DNA from 4 places in the Photobacterium sp. GSS17 genome. Region 4 is predicted to be linked to each of the others. Evidence: predicted binding sites of a transcription regulator. Region 4 holds the regulator's gene; each other region holds the start of a gene.
The links. The regulator CRP, encoded in region 4, controls carbon source genes, mostly activating them, when cyclic AMP is high. The targets are predictions, from matches to a motif close to TGTGANNNNNNTCACA.
Positions count from the first base shown of each region.

Region 1: the regulator CRP is predicted to act here: its motif matches at 2,981-2,996, upstream of cdd (cytidine deaminase).
Region 2: the regulator CRP is predicted to act here: its motif matches at 3,745-3,760, upstream of mlc (sugar metabolism global transcriptional regulator Mlc).
Region 3: the regulator CRP is predicted to act here: its motif matches at 4,013-4,028, upstream of udp (uridine phosphorylase).

Region 1 covers NZ_CP117517.1:1,726,584-1,734,096, reverse strand. Annotated here, with positions in the region: gene sbcB (exodeoxyribonuclease I) at 1-789, shown strand, start outside; gene PGW97_RS07700 (hypothetical protein) at 1,121-1,648, shown strand; gene PGW97_RS07695 (CidA/LrgA family protein) at 1,752-2,093, shown strand; gene PGW97_RS07690 (CidB/LrgB family autolysis modulator) at 2,090-2,770, shown strand; gene cdd (cytidine deaminase) at 3,056-3,943, shown strand; gene PGW97_RS07680 (DMT family transporter) at 4,100-4,999, shown strand; gene PGW97_RS07675 (TAXI family TRAP transporter solute-binding subunit) at 5,303-6,277, shown strand; gene PGW97_RS07670 (hypothetical protein) at 6,541-6,945, opposite strand; gene purT (formate-dependent phosphoribosylglycinamide formyltransferase) at 7,354-7,513, shown strand, end outside.
Region 2 covers NZ_CP117517.1:1,275,212-1,282,724, forward strand. Annotated here, with positions in the region: gene PGW97_RS05685 (hydrogenase expression protein HypA) at 1-2,752, opposite strand, end outside; gene queE (7-carboxy-7-deazaguanine synthase QueE) at 2,913-3,581, opposite strand; gene mlc (sugar metabolism global transcriptional regulator Mlc) at 3,851-5,065, shown strand; gene PGW97_RS05700 (PEP-CTERM sorting domain-containing protein) at 5,243-5,944, shown strand; gene PGW97_RS05705 (VanZ family protein) at 6,044-6,457, opposite strand; gene PGW97_RS05710 (S1 family peptidase) at 6,472-7,209, opposite strand; gene prsT (XrtA/PEP-CTERM system TPR-repeat protein PrsT) at 7,399-7,513, opposite strand, start outside.
Region 3 covers NZ_CP117517.1:2,315,092-2,322,604, forward strand. Annotated here, with positions in the region: gene ygjK (alpha-glucosidase) at 1-2,244, opposite strand, end outside; gene udp (uridine phosphorylase) at 3,030-3,797, opposite strand; gene PGW97_RS10355 (HAMP domain-containing methyl-accepting chemotaxis protein) at 4,247-6,196, opposite strand; gene PGW97_RS10360 (zinc/cadmium/mercury/lead-transporting ATPase) at 6,652-7,513, opposite strand, start outside.
Region 4 covers NZ_CP117517.1:3,303,434-3,310,946, forward strand. Annotated here, with positions in the region: gene PGW97_RS15090 (TIGR02444 family protein) at 1-381, shown strand, start outside; gene PGW97_RS15095 (hydrolase) at 435-1,421, shown strand; gene PGW97_RS15100 (YheU family protein) at 1,493-1,708, shown strand; gene PGW97_RS15105 (phosphoribulokinase) at 1,819-2,688, shown strand; gene PGW97_RS15110 (OsmC family protein) at 2,852-3,259, opposite strand; gene crp (cAMP-activated global transcriptional regulator CRP) at 3,532-4,164, shown strand; gene PGW97_RS15120 (hypothetical protein) at 4,515-4,694, shown strand; gene PGW97_RS15125 (DUF1338 domain-containing protein) at 4,918-5,712, opposite strand; gene astD (succinylglutamate-semialdehyde dehydrogenase) at 5,757-7,214, opposite strand; gene astA (arginine N-succinyltransferase) at 7,226-7,513, opposite strand, start outside.

The DNA of each region.
Region 1 (7,513 bases), 1.6 Mb from region 4:
AAGCGTAAATTACAGAACCTGATCGATATCGTGGAAATGACACCGCTGATGCACGTTTCTGGTATGTTTGGCGTGGAATGCGGCAATACCACCTGGATTGTGCCGATGGCGTGGCATCCGGATAACAAGAACGCGGTAATTGCGGTCAATCTGGCAATGGACCCGGCGCCGCTGCTGGAGCTGTCTGCCGATGAGCTGCGCGAACGTCTGTACACCAAGCGAGCGGACTTAGGGCCGGATGAGTTGCCAGTGCCTCTCAAGCTGGTTCACATTAATAAGTGTCCGATTCTTGCACCGGCTAAAACCCTGCGTGCTGAAGATGCGGCGCGTATCGGCATTGACCGTGAAGCCTGTCTGAAAAACCTGCAGCTATTGAAGTCTCACCCGGAAGTGCGCGAGAAGCTGCTGGCTATCTACAGTGAAGATCGTGAGTTTACGCCGAGCGATAATGTGGATGCACAGTTATATGACGGTTTCTTCTCTGATGCGGATCGCTCCACACTGGAAATCATCCGTAAAACGCCTTCTGAAGAACTGGGTAAGCTTGAAATCAATGTCAGTGACAAGCGTATCAAGCCGCTGTTGTTCCGTTACCGCGCCCGTCACTTCCCGATGACACTGGATTATAAAGAACAGCAGCAATGGAAACATTACTGTCAGGACTTCTTTGAAGCCAAGCTGCCTGGTTACATGCAGAACCTGGAAGCTGTGGCGATGGAACACCAAACCAGTGAACGGGATATGAAGATTCTGAAAGCAGTGTATGACTATGTAGAGTCACTGGTGTAAAGAATCAGATAGTTCGCTGTTTTTATGGTTCACCAGCAACTCTGAGTAACCAACAGAAAATGCTATAAAAACTACTAGCCTCTTACTGCAAGTGCAGCAAGAGGCTTTTTTCTAAGACAATATCCTTAGAAGTGAAATTGCGCATCCCCCCTTCACCGCTCACACTTAAATCAGACCGGTGTAATCAACACCTTATTTCCGTTGTCTATTGGCCCTGCTGCTGGGCGTATTTACCGCATAACCAGGTTGACCTGAGATCACCTGTCAGGTTGTGCGGAATCATCAGGACACTGTCATTCATGGATTCGAAGTTTGAATTGAAGTAATTGATATGGCAACCAGAACTCTGACACGCTGTTACCGTTTTCCTGACGTGGACTTCGAGCCTGACCTGCGTTTGCTGGTGTGGAAAGACAAGTCAGAAACGTCGCTGACTCAGCATGAATCCCGCCTGCTGGAAGTACTGTGCTATTGCGCGGGGGAAGTGATCAGCGCTGAACCTTTGTATGAAAAAGCCTTCTCTCAAATCGACCCTTACGAAGATGCCAGCGGGCAGCATTATGACATCAATGCTATTTTCCATTCGCTGACGGATAAGCTCAATAAAGACGGCAAACTGGCAATTCCAATTGAAGTTTTGCCCCATTATGGATTCCGTGTGCCTCTGCCGGACAAAACATGCCGGACGGTACATCAGAGCCAGTTGAAGCCTAGCCTTCCGGCCCCGGAAGAAGATGTCCCGCCTCATTACGAAGAAACCCCGACCGAAAAAATCGTGAAATACAGCGTCTGGCACAAAATCTCTGTGGCAATACTGACGCTGGCCGGGGTCGCCATGATCGTGGCCTCCACATTCTGATTTTGCAATCTAACTTCCATGGTCCGAGCAGGTCATTTTAGTGTGGTCTGCGTCACATTTATTTTGTATGATGAATGTGTGGATTCCTGATAGTGAATGGCTCATGGCGTATCTCCGTTCTTTCTTTATCATCTTTATTTGCCTGATGTTGGGCAAAGGTATTCAGGCCCTGACTGGTCTGGCAATTCCCGGCAGTATCATCGGGATGTTAATCCTGTTTACTGCCTTGTCGATGGGTTTACTCCCCGCTCATTGGGCGATGAAAGGCTGCCACGTACTCATCAAGAACATGGCACTGCTTTTTGTACCTGTCGGTGTCGGACTGATGAATTATCTGGACCTGCTGACAGATAACACGCTAACTATTTTGCTCAGTACCCTAGGCAGCAGCCTGGTGGTATTTATGGTGATTGGCATTGCTACACACTATAAGGAAAAACAATGATCTGGCTTCTGACTACCGTTGTAGTGTTTTACACCGCACGGCTTATCTCCAAACGTCTACAGCACCCGATTGTTAACCCTTTACTGATTTGTCTGCTGGTGATTATTCCGCTTCTGATGTGGTTGCACGTACCGTATGAAACCTACTTTGAGCAGAACAAATGGATTAACGCCCTGCTGGAACCCGCAGTGGTCGCTCTGGCCTTTCCATTGTACGAGCAACTAAGCCAGATTCGCGCCAAATGGAAAGTCATTTTTTCCGTGTGTCTGGTTGGCAGCGTGTTATCCATGCTGACTGGGGCGGGTATTGCTTTCATGATGGGTGCCGACGCCCAGCTGACGGCATCGATTCTGCCAAAATCCGTAACGACCCCCATCGCAATGGCGGTCGCCGATCAGATTGGCGGCGTGCCTGCTATCGCTGCAGTCATGGTCATTATCGCGGGCTTGTTTGGTGCTGTTCTGGGTTATCCGCTGTTTTCTCTTTTTGGCGTGAAAGCACCTATCGCCAAAGGACTGACCATGGGCACCGTGTCTCACGCGCTGGGCACGGCAAAGGCGGCAGAAGAAAATTATCAGGAAGGCGCATTCAGCTCGCTGGCACTGGTTATTTGCGGCGTCATGACATCAATTCTGGCACCATTATTGTTCCCACTGCTCACAGCGGTGTTTCAATAGTGCTAATGTTTCTTAGCATAATTCTTTTTTAGCGTTTTCTTTAGTGCACAGGTTCAATTGATTCACCAGGATCAGCCAAACTAAGAAACAGACAAAATGAGTGGGTAATCGAATACAATCTCTAACTCACTGATAAATATTGCACTTTGAAAATTAACTTGTGTGAACTCACTCTCAATAATGAAAACAATGAAACAAACAAAACAATAACGTGATCAATATCACACAACAAAGTAAGGACACAGCCTACAATATTTCTCCATACACAAGACGGAGTGATAACTCATGCACACTAAAGTAATGGATGCTTTAGGCGCTTTACCCGCTGATTTAGCATCGGCCATCAAACCGATCGTGGAAGCGGATCATTTTGATGCAACTCTAAGCCCTGAGGTGTTTGCTCAGTTGCTGTCACAAACTCAGATGACAGACACTGAATTACGTGTTGCATTACTTCCGCTTGCCGCCGCTTATTCAATTACCCCCATTTCGCATTTCAATGTAGGCGCAATTGTGCGCGGTTTGTCCGGCACTTTGTACTTCGGCGCCAACATGGAATTTGTTGGTACCAGCCTGTCGCAAACGGTTCATGCTGAACAATCTGCTATCAGCCACGCCTGGGTAAAAGGTGAAACTGGCCTGCAGGACATTACCATCAACTACAGCCCTTGCGGTCACTGTCGCCAGTTCATGAACGAGCTGACGTCAGCGAAAGATCTGATTGTGCAACTGCCTGAGCGCGAGGCAAAAAATCTGCAGGAATATTTACCTGAATCGTTCGGCCCTGCCGACCTGAACATCACCGATGCCCTGCTGGCAACCGTTGATCACGGCATGCACACAGAAGCAACCGAAACACTGGTTCAGGCGGCCTGTCAGGCGGCAAACCGTGCCCACGCGCCATACACCAACAATTTCAGCGGTGTTGCGCTAAAAGCCAAAGACGGAAACGTTTTTGTGGGCATGTACGCAGAAAACGCAGCTTTTAACCCGAGTCTGCCTCCGCTGCAAGTCGCTATGATCAATATGAACATGGCTGGCTACCCGCTGGCTGATATAGAGGAAGTCGCTTTGGTTGAGAAATCGGACAGTACGATCAGCCACCTAGCTGATACCCAGACCACTCTGGAAGCGCTGAATCCCGACATTCCTCTGACTTACGTCGCGGTGTAATCCATCGTAAATACGTAAAAGTCATGCTTAAAATCAGAAAAACCGCCGTAATGGCGGTTTTTTTATACTTTTGTGTCAGCAACCAAAGAAAGCGGTTTCTTATCCTTCCTCTCGCGGGTATGATTTTTCAAGTTTTTCATTACCCTATCAATTTGAATGTCACACCAACATAATCCTATTCAGGGTGCCAGCTGGATGCTGATCGCCGGACTGGCTTTTGCCCTGGTTAACAGCCTGGCACAGTATGTCAGTATCAATTTCGGCATCCCTTCAACCACTGTCGCACTCATTCAGTACGCCATTGCTCTGGTCGCGATATTCCCTTGGCTTCGGACGCTAGGGCTTCGTCGTGCACTACGCACTCAGCATTTTGGCATGCACTGCCTGCGGGTTTTCCTCGCGGTAATAGGTATCCAGCTCTGGCTATGGGCGCTTGCCTATCCGGTTCCAATTTGGCAAGGCATTGCATTACTGATGACTTCGCCGTTGTTTGCCACGATTGGTTCTGGGATTTTTCTGAAAGAAAAAGTCGGCACGGCGCGTTGGGTAGCTACCCTGACAGGTTTTCTGGGAGCGATGCTGATTCTTGAACCTTGGGCCGACGGCTTTAACTGGGCCAGCCTGTTACCGGTCGGTGCCGCGTTCTTCTGGGCCAGTTATTCCCTGATGGTGAAGAAGATGTCAGCGTATGATCCACCGGCCACTATGGTGGTGTATCTGCTGATTCTGATCACTCCCTTCAATATTTTTCTGGCTGTACCTGATTTCACAATGCCCGATACTGGTTTCAGCTGGTTGTTGCTGTTCGGAGCGGGTCTGATGACAGCACTGGCACAATGGGCTATCGCTAAAGCCTATGCGGTGGCAGATGCGTCGTTTGTGCAACCTTTTGATCATGCCAAACTGCCGCTGAATGTACTGGCAGGCTGGCTGGTTTTTGGCTGGGTACCGCCAGGACGTTTGTGGCTGGGCGCAGCCATCATAATTGCCTCTGTGGCGTTCATTACTCAGTGGGAGAATAAGAAAGCGGCGGGTCAACAGGCTGCAAGAGCATAACGCTGTCTGTCGGTCGCAGTTTGATTGCATCGCGCGCTGTCTCACTTTTCTTCCCCACCGTCTGCGGGTGTCAGTTAAGGTTTTAGAATCTATGGTTTCAGAAGCTGTAGTTTCATAGCCTAAGCTGACCCCCACAGGCGACAGGGATTGTCTTAATCCCACGACAAGTCTCACTCTCTCAACGTCTAGACTCAGACCTAATGTCGTTTGCTGAACATTCTCTGTGAATCAAACCACTCTTGATCAGCAAACACAACGTAACACCCAACCCTTCTTTCCTCTGCCCGTATCTGCGAGGTCATTATGAAACGGTTCCGCACGCTGACTATCGCTTGTTTGTCCTGCTTCAGTTTGCTTCTGGCCGCCTCCGCCTTATCCGAAACCTTTATCACAATTGGTACCGGGGGCGTAACCGGCGTGTACTACCCAACAGGAGGCGCCATTTGTCGGCTGGTGAACAAAGACAGACCGGTACATGGCATTCGCTGCTCCGTCGAATCCACCGGTGGTTCAATCTATAACATCAACAGCATTCGTGCCGGTGAGCTGGATTTAGGTATCGCGCAATCTGACTGGCAGTATCACGCGTACAACGGCACCAGTATTTTTGCCGAGAAAGGCCCGTTCAAAGCGCTGAGATCAGTCTTCGCCCTTCACCCCGAACCTTTTACCGTGGTTGCCAGAGCAGATTCAGGGATTAAAACGTTTGCTGATTTGAAAGGAAAACGGGTCAATATCGGCAATCCCGGTTCAGGACAGCGTGGCACGATGGAAGTGTTAATGAAGGCCATGGGTTGGTCGCAGTCCGATTTCAGCCTGGTCGCTGAGTTAAAAGCGTCGGAACAGTCAAAGGCCCTTTGCGATAACAAAATCGATGCCATGGTGTATACCGTGGGACACCCAAGCGGTGCCATTAAAGAAGCCACGACGGCCTGTCAGAGTGTGATTGTGGATGTTTCAGGGCCGGTGATCGACAAGCTGATAGCAGAGAATAATTTTTATCGGGTAGCCACCATTCCCGGCGGTATGTATCAGGGAAATCCCAAAGACGTGCACACGTTTGGTGTCGGGGCGACACTGATCTCTTCAGCATCAGTGGATAAGAACATCGTTTATCAGGTCGTGAAATCTGTTTTTTCCGACTTCGAGACGTTCAAGAAGCTTCATCCCGCGTTTACCCTACTGAAGAAAGAAGAGATGATCAAAGACGGACTGACCGCTCCCCTCCATGACGGCGCGAAACAGTATTACATTGAAGCCGGGTTAATGAAGGAATAGCGACACAACTCGCTGTTTACGGTAAATCGGACTGCGCAGAAAAGCAGGATGTCACTAGTCTGAAACCGATAAGCTGCATACCGGTAAACAGAATCCCGGTAAACAGAATACCGATAACACAAGAAACAAGGGAATAGACATTCCACAGCCCCCTCATTCTCTCCGAAACCGGAAAGAATGAGGATGGAACTCATGCGAAAGACTCTATAGAACCGGCTCGATTATACCTCAGAGTCAGTCGCATGAATCACGGATAACAGCTATCAGAAACGGTAACGAATACCCAGCGCGCCTTCAAGATCCGCATCAAAATCTTCAACCATGTACAGTGTCGGGCCCAGTTCACCGTAAATCTCGAAACGCTCGACCGGCACTTCAAAACCAACACCGGCACGTACGCCCAGTTTATTGTGTTTGTCGTCCACATACTGCCCGCCTACGAAGGTGTAGAAATTGTTCATAGACGGATCATTGGCCAGAGAACCCAGATTAAAGGTTTTATCTACCGCCACACCAAAGTCATCCACCCCCAGCGAGAAACGCAGATCGTGATGCTTGTACTGGACACCCGACATCGGGCTACCGAAGAAGGCACCAATAGACTGAGCCGCATGAGCCGACAGCGGCAGCGCCGCTAACAAACTTAAACCTAGAATTGCTTTTTTCATGATCCACTACTTTTTATTGCTGAATTTATGCTGGGTAATCTAGCCGCAAAAATGTCCTAATTCGAGGCCAGACCGGCAGGAATGACAGAACTTTTACAATTCTGCACACCGTTTTGCAGCTGCACTTTTCAGCATACGAACAGACAAATGCTCCTCGCCTGTAGCGTGTATCAACCATGTAGATGAAATACTCTCCGCTATTCCTGTTAAGCCATTTGACTGCGTCACAACAAAATACAGCCGCCGCACCTTGCCATACTTTTATCGCCTAATCTGTTTTACCATTTATTTATAAATCAAGGGGGATAAACAACAAAGCAAGTATACAATCACACACGCAAACGTTTGCGCATTTCATAAAATCCGGTATCATGCCGACTATTCACTGACACTCGGTAAGGATTTTCGATGATTGGTTCAGCTACCCGTTTAAACGCAACCCGTGTTCTTCTGCTTGGCTCTGGTGAGCTGGGGAAAGAAGTGGCGATTGAATGTCAGCGCCTCGGCCTTGAGGTTATCGCGGTTGACCGCTATGCAGATGCCCCGGCCATGCAAGTGGCTCACCGCA
Region 2 (7,513 bases), 1.6 Mb from region 4:
GCCCGGTCGGCTCAGCAGGAGGCTCGCCTTCCGCTGGTGGCGGGGTCTCCGGTGCTTCAATGGGCACCACGTCCGGTACTTCACTGGCATCGATCAGCGTGACGATATCACTCCAGATTTCCCCTTCATTGTCCCCGTACAGCAACGTGTCATCGGTCTCCCAACGGGTTTGGTGGTTAAAGGCTTTGATGGCCAGTTTCAGGCCGTCAGTATCTGACAGTTGAATCCGTTCCTTCATTGAGCCATCAATGGCTTCGTAGTACAGGGTACCGTCATCTTCCAGTTTCCAGCGGATGTCGAAGTTAAAGCCACAACCGTCTGAGTCCACATAGCTGCCGAGGAAGTAGTCACCGGAAAAGTTATCGGTCAGCTTGAGGTACCGTGACGTATCGCTGGCGAACGTCAGGGCTTTGTCGTCACTCAGGTTACCGGTCTGGCCAACCAGCAAGGCTTCCGTAAACCGCGGCACCCGGCCATACCAGGCTTGTTTACAGGATGCGGCCTGAGTCTGGTACTCCTCCTGAGTTTTCTTCACCATCGGTGTAGTGGTGGTCTGATCCCAGCCGGAATCATTGGTCGTACAGGCGGCCAGTTGATCGGCCTGATACTCACGGGCCATGAAGTTTGTAATGACCGTTTCCTCAGGCTGACCGTTATCCGGATGGATGTACTGCTTAATCGCCATAACCCGCAGGGCATAGTCATAGTTGGTCTTCGCCCAGTACTCAAAGGAATTCGGGGTATCGGCATTTTCCAGCATTTTCAGGTAGCTGTTATCCAGCAGTGCCCAACTGCGGTTACTGCCGCTGACAGGTTCGGTGTGGCGGTAAAACTCCCAGGTATTATCACTGCGTAGGATCTGAGCTGTGATCTCACCATCTTCGGCAATCTGTACCAGGGTTTTGTCGACCAGATCACTGACGCCCTGAGTGGTGAAGTGCTCGTCACCCCCACACTCTGTTACCGCGTTGAGGAAGAGGTCTTCATTTGCCAGTGCGGTATTTCCAAAGATACAGTCGTCAAAGGCGGGCAGGTTGTCCCGGGTCGCAGCGGCAAAGATCTGATCTTTCGCATCATTATCAAAACCGGAGTAGTGGAACTGTTCACCATCCAGCAGGGTTTCGCCGATGTTGACGAATCCGCGGTCAACCACCAGGAACAGTGCCAGGCTGTTGAAACGGTAGTTATCAGACAGTTGTTTGATGACATCGGGGACATCGAAACGGATCATCTGTTTGCCGGCAATCGTTACCGGAGACCAGACACCTTGCTCTTGAACCACCCATTCATCGACCGCAATGTTGCTCCAGTAACGGACGGTAAACAGACCGTCATCAATAATTTCTACGACCACGTTATCGGTGAGTTTAAAGCCGTTAACGGATTCAAACTCTGGCCCGGCATTGGCCTGAGCAGTGATCAGGTCATCCAGACTGGTGAAGGCGGTATCCGGCAGCTGTGTGGAGTAAACGCGGCAGGTGTCTTTGTCGTTGGTGGTGTCACACAGCAGGTACGTTTCTTTTTCCGGCCGCCAGGTGAAATAAAAGCCTGAGGCATTTTCATCAAACGTCGCAGTATCCTTGATATAGCGGGTCATGAAATGATTTTCCCGGCTCGATAGAAAATCGTGGATCCGTTTTCCTGACAACGAATAGACATTCGCCTCCAGGGAAATTCCCGACTTATCATCTTTCGTCAGCCCGGCATCGGTCAGCATCGCGGTTCTCTGAGTCGCCAGGATGACTTTCAAGTAACTGAACAGCCCGGTCCAGCCTTGAGAGGTAAGCACCTGATGTGTGACATCTTCTGTCCCGAATGCGGTTGAGCCGCTGAGATAAGTAAAAAATTCACTCAGATTAATGTCTTCGTTACCACTTTTTTTCCAGCGGAATTCTGCCACTTCGGTCTGTGAACCGTTATACGAGGTGTGGTCCGACATCAGGACAGTACCGTTGTTACTGCTGCCAGCGGCAACCTGCCAGTAACCGTCGCTCAGAATGGCCTTAATATCTGCCAGCGCAGCATCCTGCTCGGTATAAAAGCGCTCAATACGACCGTCGGTCATGGATTTGACAATAGAAAGCTGCATCAGATCTTTCAGTGTCATGCCTTCCAGGCCGATTTGGGGGAACAGGGTATCGCGAATATCCAGGGCCATGTTGTTGATGTCCTGTAGCGCAAACAGCACTTTACCCTGCGGCGCATCGGTAAACACCTCAGTAAATACCCCCCAGTTGCCGTCTTTGACGATGCGTTTGGTCAGGGCGTAGTAAGTCATCGATGTTTCCAGCGTGACCGTCAGGCGTTCGCTGGCCAATGGAGTCATATAAAGACCCTCAGGCAGTGCTTCACCCAAGGTGAATTCGGGGATCCCCGCCGGATCAATCAGCAGTACCGCGTTGACTCTGGGTTTGGTATCGCCGGTAAACGTATAAATCCCTTCACCGTTTGTCTGCCAGTCGGTCAGCTCGATGGATTCCAGCACCTTACCTTTATCGTCCAGCCAGACTGCGGCAAAATTTTGTTCTGTCAGATCTTTCACTGCGTTGGCGTAAGCCTGAGGAAGCAGTGACAGTGAATGTTGCTGAGCCAGAGTCATTTGGTCAGGCAGATCGACAGAGACTCTGAAGTCGGTCGTTACCGGTGTGGCCGGAGCCGCAACAGGATTGGGTGTCTCACCTCCACCTCCGCCACAGGCGGTCAGAAGCAGGGCGAAAGCCGTCAGGAAGCAGTATCCCAGATAGCTGCGCATAATATTTCCCCACAAATGATTATGACTATTGGTTTTTTGCTGAGTATAGATAGGACAAAATTAGCCATTGTTAAGAGGGGGAAGGTGTCTCAAAGAATAAGCGGCCGTCCGAAAAGTGAGACGACCGCTTGAAGGTGATGGGGTGGTGCAGATCAGAGGCTTAGGCAATCGCCAGATATTTGTGGGTCTGAATGGACAGACGCCAGTTGCGGGCAATGCAGGTTTCAATGCACAGCTCGGTCGCACGCGGCTTCTGGCTGATTGGCTGAAGCGCAATGCTGACGTTTGTTTTCAGATTTTTGCCAGCCAGCAAATCATCGAGTTGCTCGATGTCCTTGGTTGTTCCAACCGGATGCTTAATTTCGTCAGCCCGCTCCAGTGCGCTTGGCAGCACAGGAAGTTTGGCCTTCATGTTGATTTTTGGCGACACGGTTACCCAGGTGTTGGCTGTGGCCTTCACTTCTGATGTTCCGCTGGTTTCAATCTGACAACGGAAACCGGCCTGCTCCAGTGCTTCGGTCAAAGGCACCAGATCATACAGGCATGGCTCACCACCGGTGATAACAACATGCTTCGCGGTGTATTTCTGATCATGGAGCAGATTCACAATGCCCTGAGCATCCAGCTCAGTCCAGGTCGGAGAGTCGCCTTTTTTCGCCATGATCTCAGCAATTGAAACATGATCCTGCGGCTCTGCCGACCAGGTCTGTTTGGTATCGCACCAGGCACAACCCACCGGACAGATCTGGAGTCTGACAAAAATGGCCGGTACGCCGGTAAAGACACCTTCGCCCTGGATGGTTTCAAAGACTTCGTTAATTTTGTACACCGCAAACCTCGTGGTGAGTTGAACAGGAGTTGAACCGCGGCATTATGGCAAAAAAGCTGTGAGCTGTCTTCCAGTAGATAAATTTTGGTGGTGAATTAACCGCGACCATTTTGAGGGAAATATGAAGCGGCATACAGTTTTCACTGATTGATTTCGATTTCCCTGTGACTCTTGTCACGTCCCATGAAACTTCGGCTTCACAATTACTTCGCAAAGTAAAAAAATTCAATTGTTCATCTTTATATCTACATTTTTTCAGGAGTTAAGGCATGTATGTCGCTCAGCCTGGTCATATCGATCATATCAAGAGAAACAATGCCGGCAGCGTCTACAAGCTCATTGATCAGCTTGGCCCTATCTCACGGATTGAACTGTCAAAGCGCAGCCAGCTGGCACCGGCCAGTATCACGAAAATTACCCGTGAGCTTATTGATGCTCATCTTATAAAAGAAACCGCTATTCAAGAAGCGGCCAGCCGGGGGCGACCGGCGATTGGTCTGATGCCGGCCAATGAAGGGTGGCAGTTTATGTCTATCCGACTGGGGCGTGGCTATCTGACCATCGCACTGCATGAGCTGGGGGGCGATATCCTGATTGAAGAACGTCAGGATGTGGATGTGCTGGAGCAGGATGAAGTCCTGAAAAAGCTGATTTCCGAAATTCATACCTTTTTTGCCAATCATGTGAATGAGCTGGATCGTATTACAGCGATCGCGGTTTCATTGCCGGGGTTGGTGAATGCGGAAGCCGGCACCGTACTGCAAATGCCGCACTACAATGTGCATAATTTGGCGTTAGGTCCCGCGATTCATGAGGCTACTGGATTGCCGGTGTTTGTCGGCAATGACACCCGTTCATGGGCGCTGGCTGAAAAACTGTTTGGGAATTCGCGAGATGTGGCGAACTCGATACTGATTTCTATCCACCATGGTGTGGGTGCCGGTATTGTGTTGGATAATGTGGTGTTATCGGGCCGTATCGGGAATGTGGGTGAGCTTGGCCACATTCAGATAAAGCCCTATGGTAAACGCTGCTTCTGCGGAAACCATGGCTGCCTGGAAACTGTGGCCAGCCTGAAAGCGGTGCTTGAGCAAGTGGAACAGCGACTTCGCGAAGGGCACCCGTCCACGCTTCACGGCAAGGTGCTGACAATCGAGGGTATCTGTGACGCCGCGGTTGCCGGTGACAGTCTGGCTCGCCAGGTCATCGTTGAGCTTGGTCATCACCTGGGACAGGCCATTGCAATTATGGTCAACCTGTTTAACCCCGATAAAGTTCTGATCGGCGGAGAGTTTAACCGCGCAAAAGAAGTGCTGTATCCGGCTATCATGGATTGTGTCCGAACGCAGTCACTGCCGGTTTATAATCGTGATCTGATGATTGAAGAAAGCTGCTTTTACACTCAGGCAACGATGCCCGGTGCGGCGCTGGTGAAGCAAGCCATGTATGACGGTCACCTGCTGATGAAGTTGATTGAGGGATAATGTCGCCTGTTCATTAAACCTTCGTTGCATGATTTTCCTGACAGTATGGTTTGCAAAGTGTTGGTATCTTTTACACCTGATAAACCGTACGAATATAAAACCCAGTAAAAACAGTAAGTTAATAACTGGCACACAATTCGCTTAGTAGTGAGTGATTCTATATCGGGGGAAACACTCATGATTAAGCAAACTCTTTTAGCATGTTCACTGTCCACACTGTTCCTGGCTGGCACTGCCAATGCAGAACTGATTATTGATGACTTCAGCGTTGATCAAGCAAAGATTGAGGTAAACGGTGTCGGTAGCCTATCCACTTCTGTAACAGGGCCAGATAGTGTTTTGATGGGTGAAGAGCGGGATATTCTCGTTGATGTTACCTCTGTGGCCAACAACAACTTAGGGGCCAGTGCTTTTGTCGGCAGTGGTTTTCTTTCTGTGAGTGTTGACACTCTGACATCCGCGACTGTGTCTGTTCAGTATGATGGTACAGATAACTCACCAAATATCAACGCAGCGGGTTTAGGTTCCAGAAACTTTGCGTTAAACGGCAGCGGTTTCCTGTTTGAAGTGCTGTCTCAGGACCTTGATTTAGGCATCCGCATCAACACTTGGTGGGGAGGCGGTGCCTCAACAAACTCAGCGAATCTGGTGACAACATCGTCAGCACCTGGGGTCGTTTATATCGATTTCAGTGATCCTATTTTTGGTGGCACCGATTTTACGGACATTTCTGCCCTGGAATTTATTTTCAATCCTGATGGAGAAAGTAAAGCCTACGACGTTTCATATGGCATGGTATCAGTACCAGAACCCGCTTCAATGTTCCTGTTTGGTGCGGGTTTACTGGGCTTCGCGGGGATGAAACGCAGAAAACAGTAATTCAGACAGTTGGGGCTTTCTTGCCTGCCTGTTATGGGGTTGTCTGAGGTCAACCCTGGCAGTCAACGACAAACCGGATGACCCGCGAGTACCACCTGATTAGCCAGACGAAAGTAGACGTCTGGCTTTTTGTTTTTTCTGCCGGTAGAGAAATGCGCTGCCGATGATCAGTACGCCCAGCACGTTAGCGAGGGCATCAAACAGCGAAAATTCGCGCCCCAGAGGTAACAGGCCCTGGGTGAGCTCAAGCAATGACCCATACAGAATCAGTGCCAGACAGGTTGCTCTGGGGTAACGGCGTAGTTGTGACGTACACAGAAACAGAAACGTCAGGCCGCCATAGGCGATCAGATGTAAAATTTTATCCAGAAAGAGAATGCCGTATTGCTGCAAATCGGCGAACTCGGGCTCATTTTGAGCGGGCACCAGCGAAATGTAGGCAATAAAGAGTGTGCTGGCTACGGCACCGAACCAGGCCAGATTGTTTCGCTGGAAGGGGGTGAATGTCATCATCTCGGGTTACTCACTCAAAGGCTTTGCTTCAGGGTAATTAAGTGCAGAATCGGAATCGCATAAGTGATTGCACTGGGGTCAGTGAGCATGGACTCTTTGCTGGTTTTGACGAAGACCTTATTGATAATGGCAATGACTTCACCGGTTTCCGGGTGATAAACCGGGCTGCCGCTGTTTCCTGGATAGGCTGTTGCATCAAACTGATAGACGTCATAAGGCTTTTTAAGTTGCCTTAGCTGCTGCACGGTCAGCTCCCGGGCATGATTGGCGGGCGTCGCAATGGGGGTAATACTGGCAACAATGCCCTGATGCGTTGCCGGGTACAGGCCCAGAATGGCACCAATCGGAAAACCGGTGAAACTATAGCGCTCACCTTCCCGAACCGGGCGAGTAGAAAGACGTAACGCGGGTAAGGGGGAACCGGCAATTTTCAGAATAGCCAGATCGTGCCGGGTATCCCGTTTAATGACAGTTGCGGTGCGTACCTCCGGGCTGCGGCCGGTACCGATAAAGACAACAAACTGCCGCTTACCGGTCAATAGGGAAGGGTTGACGACATGCGCATTGGTGGCAACCAATTGCGGGGCGATCACGAAGCCGGTACCAAACAACTGACCTCGGGGGCTGGCGGCTTTATCATAAAAACCGACACCCACGATGGACGGTTTTATACGTGCAATGGTATCCGGCAGGTCGGCGAAAACTGACGCCGAGAAGCAACAGAGAAGACACAATAAGAATCGTCCTGACATGAATCCTCCATATGACGAGCCACAGCATCAGCTGTGGCTCGTGTTGGTTAGAAATCTGTTAATGGCATTGACCTTTCGGTAAGGAGAGCCCCCGGCCATGATTGCAGGCATACCCGCCAAGGTTTTTCAGGCTGCCACTGTCGGTTTTAGTGGCAGCACTGTGCGTCCGGTGTGCCTGAAATCGTTTGATTATTGCATTTGTGCCATCAGCTGATTTTTCTGCTGAACATGTTCCGGCGAGGTTGCCTCTACGGTATTCAGTATATCTTTGGCTTTCTCCGGCAGGTGATTGGCAATCAGGCTC
Region 3 (7,513 bases), 990 kb from region 4:
GTTAAACTCTTCTGCATTAAGCATTGTGTTCACGACTTTATCCGCCGTTGCCTGCGTCGCTGCACCATTAAACAGCGGTCCCCAGCCTTCAGGGCCGCGGCCACGGGCTACGATTGGCTCACCCGCACAGGCCACGCCATTTTTCATCACTGGAGCAAGCTTGCCGTTCGGGTCGACGTTCATCTGAATGTCGTAGAAAAACTGGCTTTCTGCATCGAACATACAGGTGTTGATATAGGTATGCAGCGCTTCAGCGCCATCAAGAAACTCCTGTGCTCGCTGTTTGCCCGGTACCGACTTGGACACAAGCGCCGCCATTTCGGCCAGATATTTGTTGTCTGAGTACATGTATGAAGCCTGATCAACCGACTCCTGCAACATGGAGAATCCCAGTAGTTCACCGTTATCATCCCGGTTTTCCGCAAAACGTACTTCCCAGTCTTTTCTTGCTGCCGACAGATTACCGCCATAGTGGCTGTCGGCATAAGCTTGCAACTGTTCGTCCGAAATAAAGCCAAACCGGGCAGCATTGTCCATTCCGGATTCCCAGCCTGCCGCTTCCTGTGCGCCCACATGCAGCGCGGTGTAATTCACCTCATCCAGGATGGTGTTGTAGTTATCCATTCCCCGCACTTTATAATCGTTGCCTTTGTGCTCCAGCACATCCGCCCCAAACCGTGCATTCAAGTCTTCCGTGGTGGTTACCCACACATACATGTGGCCATCTTCGGTATTGTGAGCCGGATCCACCGCGGCACCGTATTCCGGCACACCGTTGTTATTGTGATCCCGATTTGTCAGCCACCAATCATGATACGCCACCAGTTTAGGATACATTTCATCAATCCAGGCCTGTGCATCTGCCGGACGGTTAAATTCATCTTTCAACGCATGGTAGACTTCCATCACAGCCCAGGCAGCCAGTGACGGCTTGGTGTTTCTCTCATTCCAGTTTTCTGACCCGGCACCACCCCGGCTCTGCGGCAAGGAATAGCTGACCACATCCAGCAAGTATCCCTGGTCCTGCGGACGGATAGGGTCATTGCCTTTAACCTGATACTCAAACACCGTACGGATATTATCCATCGCCACATCCGGGTTGAAATGCGCCATGGCGTAAGCCTGTTTCCAGGTATCCCACGGCCAAGTCAGGTTACCAGAGAACCAGCGAGCCGTGACGGAAGGCGTTACGGTTGACTGGTGAATATCCCCGGCTGCCGAACGCCAGTTGCCGTTCAGGGTCATCATCGCTTTAACCCCCACACGAGCCTGAGCTTCCGTTGCCTGTTGATTCACCATGCCCGATGCAATATACGAGTTCCAGCGCTCATCCGTAGCCAGCATATAAGGCTGTGGATTAGCAAGAATGTCGGCGATTTTGCGCGCTTCTTTCTCCACTTCTTCGGCATTATGAAGATGTGAGTACGTGGTGTAGATCTTCACCGTGCCATCGGCAGGCACGTGCTGGCCAGCCGTCGATGAGAACGCAATATTATTGGTCTCAACCTGGGTCTGGTTAGCCACAGAACGCACAATCCGGAATTCCGCATCCCCGTCATTGCGGATGGCCCAGTTGTCTTTCATCTCGCCGAAACGAATTTTCAGACCGTTTTCAATTGGTTCGATACGGCGCTGGTAATCCGGATACATGTCATCCACTGACATGGTTTCATAACCCGGTGTCGAACGGGCTTTTTCCAACAGCTCACCGTCCCAGGTCAGCGCCAGTTCCATCGCTTTACCGCTGTGGTTGGTAATCTGAGTTTCGACCAGTGAGGTCCGATCCGTCACAAACCGCAGCACCATTTGTACGGTCAGCACGTCTGTTTTGAGAATTTGCACTAATGCGCCCGGCGTGCTGTACACCGTTGCTTCAGCACCTGCGAGATCAATCACTTCCCCGCTCAGGCGATCGGCAATGTGGAGCTTGTCAAATGCCTGTCCTGACATGTAATGCGCATATTCCTGGGTAATCTGCATGATCCCGCCAAATGCCCCATAGCCTTGCTCATCGGCTGGCAACAAATGCCCATGCCACGCCCCTAAATCAACAAATGCGTTGTATTTCAGGTTGCTGTACTCGTCATAGTCACGAAGAAACGCCGGAGATCCGGTGCGGTCGATAACATTTTTGTATGGGCCGGATGGTACGGCGGCGGTTTTCTCATCCTGGGAGCTGCTATTACAGCCCGCCAGCGCAATGACTGAACCTATCAGAGCGGCTAACACTGTGTGTCGAAACATATTGATTCCCTCTTGCTCCCAGTGCCAGCGTCGCCCGGACACAGGGAAAAATGGTGCTGAAAAGAAATTGCCTTGCTCAAAGAAAACAATCGCAATGTCATAAAATACGAAAATTCGGAGGGATAATAATCTGGTAAAATTTTAAGTAAAAGATACCGAAATCACACTTTATTTTTTTAGTGAATCAATTATCAATAGTAAGAATGGAAAACGAAGGGGATAACAATGAATAACTATTTAAAGCGACGGAGAGAGTCTGGACAAAGGATCACACTGTATTGGAATTGAACAGTTAAGCATTTGTTATTACTGATAACTATGGGGATTTTGACGCATAACTTAATTCGTTACATACAGAAAGAAAGCAGGCAGAACTCTCAGAAAGGTTTCTGGAACAAGGTCACGTATTCCTTGTAAGGCAATGACGGATGGACACAGTGTCGTACGAAACACTGGTTAAATCATGACATTTTTCAGTTAACACATGCCATTCTTGGCCATAGATTGTTTCGTTAATCTCTCATTTGTAACTCAACGTATCAGCCGTTTTTTATAGCGCCGGACAAGCCCGCTTCTTCGTTTATGCACTCTGTATTCAGTTACAAAAAACGAGTTTCGTCATGGGGGCAATGCGATGAATTTGGCTACCACCGTGCCTGAAAAGAAAAAAACCAGTGCTTTCGCACTGGTTTTTTCATAATTTTTTACCTGATACGAGACTGACGAACAGACAGAGCGTTTTACACCAAATGAATAGCCGCTCCTGCCGGTCTCAGACTCAGTATTTACTGGGCCAGCATACGGCGTGCAGCTTCAACCACGACTTTGATTGAGCGAGCTTCTGTTTCTTTCAGCGTGGCGTGGTCAGGAATTTCTTTCTGTGTACGGTTGATGATAACACCCGCCACACAACCAGCACGCAGGCCAGAACTTGCACACATGGTCAGCAGCGTGGCTGATTCCATCTCAAAGTTCAGCACACCCATTTCCTGCCACTCTTTCATTGAGCCCTGGAAACGACGTACCACACGGCCGGAGAATGTGTCGTAACGTTCCTGACCTGGGTAGAAAGTATCACTGGAAGCCGTTACGCCTGTGTGAACGGTTGCACCATCAGCATCACAAGCCGCTTTCATGGCTGTTGCCACATCAAAGTCAGCCACGGCAGGAAATTCCATCGGCGCAAAGTGCAGGCTGGCACCGTCCAGACGCACAGAGCCGGTAGTCACAATCATGTCACCCACATTAATATGCGGCTGGATTGCACCTGTGGTACCGACACGCAGGAAAGTACGAACGCCCAGCTGAGCCAGCTCTTCCACCGCGATAGAAGTTGATGGGCCACCGATACCTGTAGAACACACTACTACTGGCTTGCCGTCCAGCTTGGCACGGTAAACTGTGTACTCACGCGCACTAGCCAGAAATTCAGGATTTTCCATCAGGTTCGCGATTTTCTCTACGCGAGCAGGGTCGCCAGGAATAATCGCCAGTTCAGCACCGTTAAGATCGGCTTTGGTCACACCCAGATGAAATACTGCGTTGTCAGACATAGTCATATCCTTTTTTTGTTATTGCCGCCAGATAGGGATAAGAGGCTAGCGGCTCTACGTGAGTTGTTTCACAAGCACTCGAAAATCTGTTACTCAAAAGGCTTCGCGTCAGAAGCACTTGTGAAACACAGAATAACGATAGCTCATAGCAACCAATAGTTAAGTGATGATTGTCACATTAAGAGAAAGGTATGACTTTTAACATTTCAGTTAACAGTGACTGTAGTCACATAAAAACGTTTACCTTTGCGATATATCACACTATTTGTTTTGAATATCACCAGTAAAAAAGCCGGCTGCATCTTGCACCCGGCCCTTTACTTGATGGAATTTACAACGATTTTTTTGTCCGAGCTCAAAACGTTCGACTCTTTTCTTCTTACTGAAGACCTTAAACCTGTCTCTTTTACCTTTGCCTCTTTTACCTCTGTCTTTTATACCTTTGTCCCTTAAACCTTGAACTGGGTCACCATCCCTTTCAATTGCTCTGCCAGCTGCGCAATCTCACTGGTCGCATTCTGACTCTGAGTGGCAGCAACGGCATTCTCCTCTGCAATCCGTCGTACCGACACCACATTTTGGTTGATACTTTCAGCCACCGAACTTTGCTCTTCTGCTGCACTGGCAATTTGCATGTTCATATCATTAATCACACTCACCGCATGAGTAATGGCTTTCAGCGCAGCTCCGGTATCGGCGGCCTGTCCCACGCTGGCAACCGCTTGATCCTTGCCGTGGTTCATCACGGTTACCGCACTTTTCACACCAGACTGAAGCTGTTCAATCAGCGTCTGAATCTCCTCGGTAGATGACTGGGTACGCTGTGCCAGCGAGCGGACTTCATCAGCCACAACAGCGAAACCACGTCCCTGCTCACCGGCTCGTGCGGCTTCAATGGCAGCATTCAGAGCCAGCAGGTTGGTCTGTTCGGCAATTTCCCGAATCACGTTGAGGATCCGGCCAATATTCATGGTCTCTTTCTCGACCTCATGAAGCTTCGCTGAGCAATCCATCACCTGATCAGAGAGCTGATTAATCGACTGAATCGTCTCTTCGACCACCTTCCCACCGACAGTGGCTTCGCGGTCTGCCTGATCGGCCGCTTCCGCCGCCCGTGCCGCATTATCGGCAACGTCATGAACAGTCACGGTCATTTCGTTCATCGCCGTCGCAACCAGTTCCGTCTCCTTTTCCTGCTCTTCAATGCCGTGATTAGACTGCGCTGCAGTCACGGCCAGCTCTTCGGCCGCAGACGCCAGCTCAATACTGGCTGCAGAGATTGTGGTGATCATATTGCGCAGATTCGTGGCGGTATGTTGCACCGCGTCCAGCAACTGGCCGGTTTCATCCTTGCTGTGGTTGTCAATCACCAGCGTCAGATCCCCTTCCGACAACTGGTTCGCCGCCTGCACCGCGCGCCGGATAGGCCCGGTAATCGCCTTGGTGAGGATATATGCAGCCACCGCCCCCGCAATCACCGCCGCCACAGAGAGAATCACGTTCATGGTAATTCGACGGCTGGTCACTGCCACCAACTGTGGCCCGAGCTGATCCTGATCATTTATCACCGACATTTTCACGGCATCCAGATCGGAAGCAATCGCTGGTCCAATTTTATTCAGACTTTCGTAGATCAGGGTATTGCGCGCGTTGATATCGCTATAAATGGTACTCAGGCTGTCCAGATAATCGCGATGAGCGGTGTGAAACTGGCCCAGCAACCCTTTGCGCACTGGATTCACCACCAGCTGATTAAGACGATTCAAAGGTTCGCTGATCGAAGTGTCCAGCGTTGAACGCGCCATATTAAAATCGGTCTGAAGTCCGGTGTGCAGAAAATCAGTGATATAAAGCCGCCCGGTTTGCAGTACTTCCTGCACTTTAGTGGCAAAGAAAAAGGTCTGGTAATCATTGTCCTGATACGCTGAGTGGGCAATTGATGCCATCGTGCTGAACAGAGTGTCGTAGAGTGGCTCCAGCTTATCTTTACGGACCTGATTGCTCCGTTGGGTCAGCGCTGCCATTTCCTCAAACGACTGATTGTATTCCTTCAAACTATCATCAATTTGAGTGAGCAACGCTGAACGTTCCGGATCATGAACCGACTGACGGGTTTCAGCCATTAAGGTATTCACTTTATCCAGATAACGGGTGAATTGCCGCAGATCTTCATCACGCTGGCTCAACAGGTAGTCTTTGACGTTCATCCTTACCATCAGCATGTTGGCTTCCAGACGTCCGGTCAGATTACTGTCGCGTGCCAGCTCCCGGTAAGAGCCAATCCCCTGCTCGGTATCACGCAGCGCCATGATACTGATGGTCAGGATCACAGACAGCAGACCCAATACAACGGCAAAGCCAATTCCGATTTTCCATCCCAGTTTTAAGTCTCTGACCATAGTGTCCCCCCAACTCCCTCTGTTTTGGCGTGCTCAATTTGTCCCGATCTGTATTAGATATCCTGTATTGAATACAGTGGCGGCAGCGATGTACTCATTTCGCCCCTTCGACATCAATGCCCGACTAAATATATGTTGATGTCAGCTCTTATTGGCAATCACTATGATCAGTTATAGCAAGAAACAGGATGCATATTATTTTTTGTTTCGGATGATTGATAGCGGTCATTATTTAACCACTACTTTTTCAACCAACCGTAAACAGCGTCTTCTCCGCCAACCTCTGGCATGCCAATGCCGAGCCCGCATCATGGGTATTCCCCCACGCCATACAGAAAATCAGTCAGATAAAAAAAGGACACTGTTCGAATAACAGTGTCCTTTGATGATGTAAGAGAGAGGGTCAATTTGCAGGGTGAATACTGTCTGGGGACGGCATTCACCCCGGGGAACCCCTACGATTTAAACTTCAGTAACCGAAGCGCGTTAAGCGTCACCAGCGCGGTAGCGCCACTGTCCGCCAGCACAGCCAGCCATAAGCCGGTCATGCCCAGCAGGGTTGTCACCAGAAAGATCCCCTTAAGCCCCAGAGCTAACGTAATATTCTGGCGAATGTTCGCCAACGTAGCCTGCGACAGGGCAATCATAACCGGTAGTTCCGCCACCCGGTTATGGGTCAGCGCCGCATCAGCCGTTTCCAGCGCGACATCACTCCCGCTGCCCATGGCAATTCCGATTGATGCGGTTTTCATTGCCGGCGCGTCATTAATGCCATCACCAACCATTGCGATCCGGGTATGCTGACTGACCTGCTCGATTTCCTTCACTTTATCTTCCGGCAGCAATCCAGCCCGGTATTCAATGCCGATTTCACGGGCGATCGCAGCGGCAGCGCGAGGGTTATCGCCAGTCAGCATCACCGTGCGGATCCCCATTCCATGCAGCGCTTCAATGGCTGCTGCACTGTCCTGCCGCAGTGTGTCGCGCCAGGCTATCAGCCCGACCGGCTGCTGATTACGGAGCACGACGACCAGCGTTTTCCCTTCGTCTTCGAGAGCGAAAATCTGATCAGCCTGCGGCTTGGTCAGACTGACTGTCTCTGGTAACCGATTGGCCGCAGACAACATCAGTAGTTCACCGTCAATCTCCCCCTGAATACCGCGACCCGGCAGGGCTTTTCGGTGGGCAGCTTCCTGAACCGCTAAGCCACGCGCTTCTGCGGCCGTGATAACCGCTTTGGCTAACGGGTGTGCCGAGCCGACTTCAATGGCCGCGGCCTGACGCAGTAGCCGATCTTCATCGCCGTCCCAACTGACA
Region 4 (7,513 bases):
CAGGGCAATGTGAACCTGGCCTTGCTGCTGCATTGGCTGGACACTCAGGCACAGGCGCTGCCGGCAGACGCTCTGCCGGCCTTGTTGGCCGCCCTGACAGATACCGACGCCCTGCTCAGCCATTTTCGTCAACTGCGCCGGGAGCTGAAACCCGGGCTGGCGCCCACCGCCTACCGCAAGCTACTCGACTTTGAGCTGGCACTGGAAAAACGCCAGCACCGCGATCTGCTGGCGGCGCTGGCAAGGTCTTGCCCTGTCCCTCACCCCGCAGACAATCAGCCCAATCCTCAGCCGCCTAATCTGGCCAACTACGCCCGCCAGCTCGGCTTACCGGATACCCTGCTCAACCAGCTGCGGGGAGCAGCGTCTGAGGGCAGATGATCTTTCGCGTCAGGAGCGCGTACACTTACCCAAAAGGTCTAGAAGGATTTCCCATGACTCCGTTTGAACCGGCCAATGGGCTGCGTAACCCCCATCTGCAAACCCTGCTGCCCCGCTTTCTGCGGCGCAAGCCTCTGTTTACCCCCGTCACGCAGCGGATAGAAACGCCGGACGGCGATTTTCTCGATCTGGCCTGGACCGCAGCACCGGATACCTGCCGTGCTGAGCAACCGGTCATGGTGCTGTTTCATGGCCTAGAAGGCAGCTTTCGCAGCCCGTATGCCAATGGCCTGCTGCACGCCGCCCACAATCAGGGCTGGTTGGGCGTGATGATGCACTTTCGCGGCTGCAGCGGGGAAATAAACCGCCATCCCCGCAGCTACCACTCCGGGGAAACCAGCGATGCCCGTTTTTTCCTGCGCTGGCTGCGGGAAAAATTGCCAAGCCAGCCGTTTTTTGCTGTCGGGGTTTCGCTGGGTGGTAACATGCTGGTTAACTATCTGGCCGAAACCGGCACCTCATCCGACTTACTGGCAGCTCAGGCCATCTCGCCACCGCTCGATCTGGCGGCCTGTTCCGCCCGGATCGAACAGGGTTTTTCCCGGGTGTATCAACAATACCTGCTGGGCTCGATGAAGCGGACCCTGAGCCAAAAACTGGCCGTGTTGCCCGGCGCGATGCCGCTGTCACCGGATCAGGCTGAGCAGATCCGTACCCTGCGCCAGTTTGATGATATGGTGACCGCCCCCTTGCACGGCTTCGCGGATGCCGATGACTACTATCAGCGCTGCAGCGGCCTGACCAAACTGACCGACATCACCACGCCACTGCGGATCATCCACGCCAAAGATGATCCTTTCATGACCGAGGCCGTGATCCCGGCGCAGCCGTTACCGGCGCACATCGTGTACGATCTCTGCCCGTACGGCGGCCATGTCGGGTTTGTGACCGGCAGCTGGCGGCGACCGGATTTCTGGCTGGAAACCACCGTGCCGGAATGGTTCAGCCCTTTCCTGCCAGCAGACGCCGACCACGACTAGCACCAGCGCTCTACAACTGGCGAAATTCCCCCTATAATTTCGCCAGATTTCGCAACTACCGAGTATTTCCTATGATTATTCCCTGGCAAGAGATTGATCCCGAAACCCTCAACAACCTGATTGAGCATTTTGTCCTGCGTGAAGGGACCGATTACGGTGAGCGTGAGCTCAGCATGGATGAGAAAGTCAGCCGGGTTCGCCAGCAACTGGAACGGGGTGAGGCCGTGATTGTCTACTCCGAACTGCACGAAACCGTGGATATTAAACTGCGCCGTCACCTGGGCTAACTGCCTCTACGCGTTCCGTTTTCTGGTCGGCATTTTTCACAATCCAGCTTGACCTGACCGCGCCACCCTGTTAATAACTCTTTCCGTTAATGTTAACGACAGGGTTTGTCATGTCTGCAAAACATCCCATTATTGCAGTAACAGGGTCCTCAGGGGCGGGTACCTCCACCACCTCGGAAGCATTTCGTAAGATGTTCAATATGATGAACATCAACGCCGCCTGGCTGGAAGGTGACAGTTTTCACCGCTTCACCCGACCGGAGATGGATGTGGAAATCCGTAAAGCCAAAGAGCAGGGCCGCCACATCAGCTACTTCGGCCCGCAAGCGAATGATTTCCCCCTGCTGGAATCTTTTTTCCGCCAGTACGGCGAGGATAGTAGCGGGAAATTCCGCCGCTATCTGCACACCTTCGATGAGGCGGTGCCTTACAACCAGATGCCGGGGACATTCACCCCGTGGCAGGATTTACCGGAAAACACCGATGTGCTGTTCTATGAAGGGCTGCACGGCGGGGTTGTGGATGGCGACACCAATGTTGCCCAGCATGTGGATCTGCTGATCGGCATGGTGCCTATTGTCAACCTGGAATGGATCCAGAAGATCGTGCGCGACACCCGCGATCGCGGCCATTCACGGGAAGCCGTGATGGATTCAATTGTCCGCTCAATGGATGATTACCTGAACTACATCACGCCGCAGTTCTCCCGCACCCATATCAACTTCCAGCGCGTCCCGACGGTCGACACCTCGAACCCGCTCAGTGCCAAGGCGATCCCGAGCCTGGATGAGAGCTTTGTAGTGATCCGCTTCCGCGGTATCAAGAAAGTCGATTTTCCTTACCTGCTGGCGATGATTCAGGGCTCTTTCATGTCACGCCACAACACCCTGGTGGTGCCGGGCGGCAAGATGAGTTTTGCGATGGAGCTGATTATGCGTCCACTGATCCAGCAGTTAATTGATACCGGCAAGATCAGCTAATCACGACGAGGTGTTATTGAGCTTGGCTTAGCGAGCAGCGTGAACGAACCGTCCTCAGCGCCGCACCCGGTACCGACAAGACACCGCCCGCCCAGTGCATTGCACCGGGCGGGCGGCAATTTAACATATCAGGCGTTCTCGTCAGTTAACTGACGATAGCCGATTAATCCTGAGCGATCACTTCATAAGAGTGCGTCATTTCTACCCCTTCCCCCAGCATCAGGCAAACCGAGCAGTATTTTTCCAGTGAATCAGCCACGGTTTTGGCGACCACCGCTTCATCCAGATCGTGGCCGGCGACCACAAAATGAATGTTGGCAGAAGTAAACAGACGCGGGGCCTGCTCACGTCGTACTGAGGTAATTTGCGCTTCGCAGGCCGTGATTTTCTGCCCGGCAGATTTCAGGCCGTCAACCACATCTACCGAACTGCAGCCACCCGCAGCCATTAAAACCATTTCCATCGGACTTGGCGCTTTTTCTCCGCCGTTTCCGTCCATCACCACGCTGTGGCCGGAATTTGACTGACCCAAAAAGGTCAAATTCTCGACCCATTTCACTCGTGATTGCATGGCTTTCTCCTTCTCTAAAATAGGGTGTTTTGGCACTATCTGACAACTGTGTGATCATGTGCACACTTATGACCACGAAATGGCCTTTTCCGATAGATCAATATCAAGAAATACGCGCCGAAAAAAGATAAACTCTGAACTAATTATTCACGTGAGCTTGCAGCCCAGCGGTTGACTGAATATCCTAAACGGCGAACAAATTATTGTTAGGCCCAGCCTCAAACTTATAGGGACGTCGTTGTTGGGCAACAAACGCAGAGGAAGTTAGTAATATGGTTCCAGGTAAACCTCAAACAGATCCAACTCTAGAGTGGTTTCTTTCCCATTGCCACATCCACAAGTACCCATCAAAAAGTACGTTGATCCATGCAGGGGAAAAAGCGGAAACACTCTACTACATCGTTAAGGGTTCTGTTGCTGTCCTAATCAAGGATGAAGAAGGCAAGGAGATGATCCTGTCATACCTAAACCAGGGTGACTTCATCGGTGAGCTTGGCCTGTTCGAAGAAGGCCAGGAGCGTACTGCTTGGGTTCGCGCGAAGACCCCATGCGAAGTGGCAGAAATTTCATTCAAGAAATTCCGCCAGCTGATTCAGGTTAACCCTGATATTCTGATGCGCTTGTCAGCACAGATGGCTCGCCGTCTGCAAGTGACCAGCCAGAAAGTCGGCGACCTGGCATTCCTGGACGTAACAGGCCGCATTGCTCAGACACTTCTGAACCTGGCAAAACAGCCGGATGCAATGACTCACCCGGATGGCATGCAGATTAAGATCACCCGTCAGGAAATCGGTCAGATTGTTGGCTGTTCCCGTGAAACGGTTGGCCGTATTCTGAAGATGCTGGAAGAGCAGAACCTGATCTCTGCGCACGGTAAAACCATCGTGGTTTACGGTACGCGCTAAGATGCCGCTGCAACGTCAGTGAAAAAAGCCGCGCTCAGCGGCTTTTTTATTATCAGCCACCGGCATACCAACTAGCCCTTATCCCTTTATGCACCCCCTGCTTCAGAGTCCCTCTCACGACGTCCCCCTCGCTCATTACCGTGTTGCCAGGAACCGTACTTAGCAACATTGGCGGGACTTGAATGCTCGCGACACCCAGCAGCGCGAGAGATCGCCCGGCGTTGCGGCGCGATACATCCGAGAGTTGCCGACACGCTCACCCTTTTCCCCCTTGCCTCCGGCCGGACAAGTGCTACATTCAGGAGAGACGCCTATGCAACTGATGCAAGGTCCTGACACGGATAACAGATATGGATATCGAGCGTTTTTCCCCGCACCAGCCCTCATTGAGCCCGGCTATCATTGCCCCGTTGCCTGCCACCGTCGAGTTGACCGGCTTTAGCGGCAACCGCCATTACCATGAGCAAACAACCTTACAGGACGGCTGTCCGGCTGCCCTGCCGTTGCCACCGCTGGATTGCCAGCACTGACGCTGATAACCGATGCCTGCCATGCGCTGGCACTAAACACCATCCCACAAACATGTGGTACGAAACAGCAGAGCCTGAACGAAAAAAGCCCTGCAACAACCGCTGCGGGGCAAAGGGAAAGCATCTCATTGGGATTCTGATCGGTTATCGCTATTGACCAGAGAGCAGCCTTGAAGGTCAGACCCTCAAGGCTTGGTGACCCATTCTGCGATAAATGGGCGTTTTACATGTTCGTACTTTCGAAGATCTTGTCGGCAGATGCTTCTACAAAGCCCGAGTACAACTCACCGTCAGGCATTGGGTAACGCTTAGCGAACTCATAGAAGCCACCCGGAATCGAGTGAACACCATCCGTAAAGCCGACATCAACCCGATCAGCCATGGTCGATGACTGTTCCAGCAGCACTTCAGGGCTGCCTTTGACTTCACCACCTGACTCATTGATGACAAACCCGTTGTGACGCAGCAGCTGGTTCACCTCAACCACTTCGGTAAACTGCTCAAGCTGATTGATGCTGACCGTAAAGTGGTTAGCCCCGTAACCGTGCGCAGCCACCCAACCTGCATACTCACTTTCTGCTGACAGCATGTCGTAGGTCGCAAAATCCAGCTCCCACAAACGGCCGCCGTACAGGAACGCAGGATCATTCAGCGCCTCTTCCGGTACTTGGTTAACCAGCTCACGCACCGCTTGCTGCAGTTCAGAACTGAATTGTCCAACCATCAACTCACTGATGAACACTTTCGGTGCACGCGGGTTCGGGTGCTCAAAGTGCTCAGCATACAGCTTCTTCGCTTCGAAATGATACTTGCCGCACGGTTTGTAGCCGATCGCGATAAACGGCGCCGCCAGGCGATCCAGTCCCACTTTGGGCAGGTTGAAGGTCCGCAACGCAATATGATCATTAAGCAGCGGTTCGTCTTCGGTCAGCAGGTCATGAACCTGCGCCGCTGACGGACACAAACGCTGAATGTAATCCTGCCACAGCCCTTCAAACAGTTTCTCTACCCTTTCCATGTGTTTGCCATCCTCTTAACTAAAGTGAATTCAGGCGCCCGGATTTACAGGCTGATCCCCGGTGATAGTTGCGCCGGAACTTCAGTGTGGTCGCCTTCCATTGATGCCATTGGGTAGGCACAGTAGTCTGCCGCGTAGTACGCACTTGGACGCAGGTTGCCCGAAGCCCCCGGACCACCGAACGGTGCATCACCGCTTGCGCCCGTCAGCTGACGGTTACGGTTCACGACACCGGCACGGATATGGTCAATGAAGTATTGCCACTCGCTGTCGTCGGTAGAAACCAGACCAGCAGACAGGCCGTAACGGGTGTTGTTTGCCAGCTCAACCGCCTGCTCCAGATCATCATAGCGAGCCACTTGCAGCAGCGGACCGAAATATTCTTCATCCGGCAGCACGGCAATATCACTGACTTCGATGATACCCGGCGTCACCACGGCGCCCTGGCCGCGAGTCGCTTCCAGCAGCGGTTTGCCACCCAGTTCAATCAGGTTAGCCTGAGCACGGATAATGTTGTCTGCGGCCTGAACCGAAATCTGCGGCCCCATAAACGGTGCCGGCTCATCGAACTGGCCACCCACTTTAATGTTGCCGGCAACTTCAATCAGACGAGCCAACACGGCATCGCCAGCTTCCCCTTTCGGCAGGTACAGGCGACGGGCACAGGTACAACGCTGACCGGCACTAATAAACGCTGACTGAATAATAGTGTAGACGGTTGCATCCAGCTCACCATACTGGGAGGAGATCACCATCGGGTTGTTGCCGCCCATTTCCAGCGCCAGCATTTTGCCCGGCTGACCAGCAAACTGACGGTGCAGCAAGTGGCCGGTATTGGCACTGCCGGTAAACAGCAGACCATCAATCCCGTTTGATCCTGCCAGCGCTTCACCCGTTGCTCGCGCACCCTGAACCAGGTTGAGCACGCCAGCTGGCAGACCCGCCTGTTGCCACAGTTTCATGGTCTCTTCCGCGATTTTCGGCGTCAGGTCAGACGGTTTGAACACCACGGTATTCCCCGCCAGCAGCGCCGGTACGATGTGACCGTTTGGCAGGTGCCCCGGGAAGTTGTAAGGACCGAATACGGCCATAACACCCAGCGGACGGTGACGCAGGACAGCCTGTGTCCCCGCCACATCTTTTTGTTTTTCACCGGTACGCTCGTGGTAAGCACGCAGGGAAATGGCAATTTTGCCGACCATCGCACCAGCTTCGGTGCGGGTTTCCCATAGCGGTTTACCGGTTTCTTCGGCGATCACGGTTGCAATCGCTTCTGCATTCTCTTTTACCAGCTCAGCAAAACGCTCGACAATCGCCTGACGCTCCGCAAACGGGGTATGACGCCAGCTCAGCAGCGCCTGACGCGCACTGGCTACCGCCTGCTCAACCTGCTCACCCGTTGCCGCGCGGCCTTCCCAGACCACGTTACCTGTAAACGGGTCCAGCGACTGCATCGCTTCCCCTTCACCCGCTACCCAGCGGCCTGCGATCCATTGAGTCATCATTGTTCTCCTTACTGGACAATCAGGCGTACCTGATCTCCCTGTTGTACCTGAAGCGCTGCTGCCATTTCGGCAGAAATCACCGCCACGCCATCCATGACGTCGACTTTATCGACTGCGGCACGGAAGTTACTGAACGAAGTGTTACTGACGATACAGTCAGTGTCACCGCTTGGCTGGCCGATTTCGACCTGGCAGACCTTAGAATGGCGAACCGATTCAATATTGCGAATATCACATTCTACCGTTGGGCCGGCATCAAAGATGTCCACGTAACCCCTGCAGGTAAAGCCTTCCTG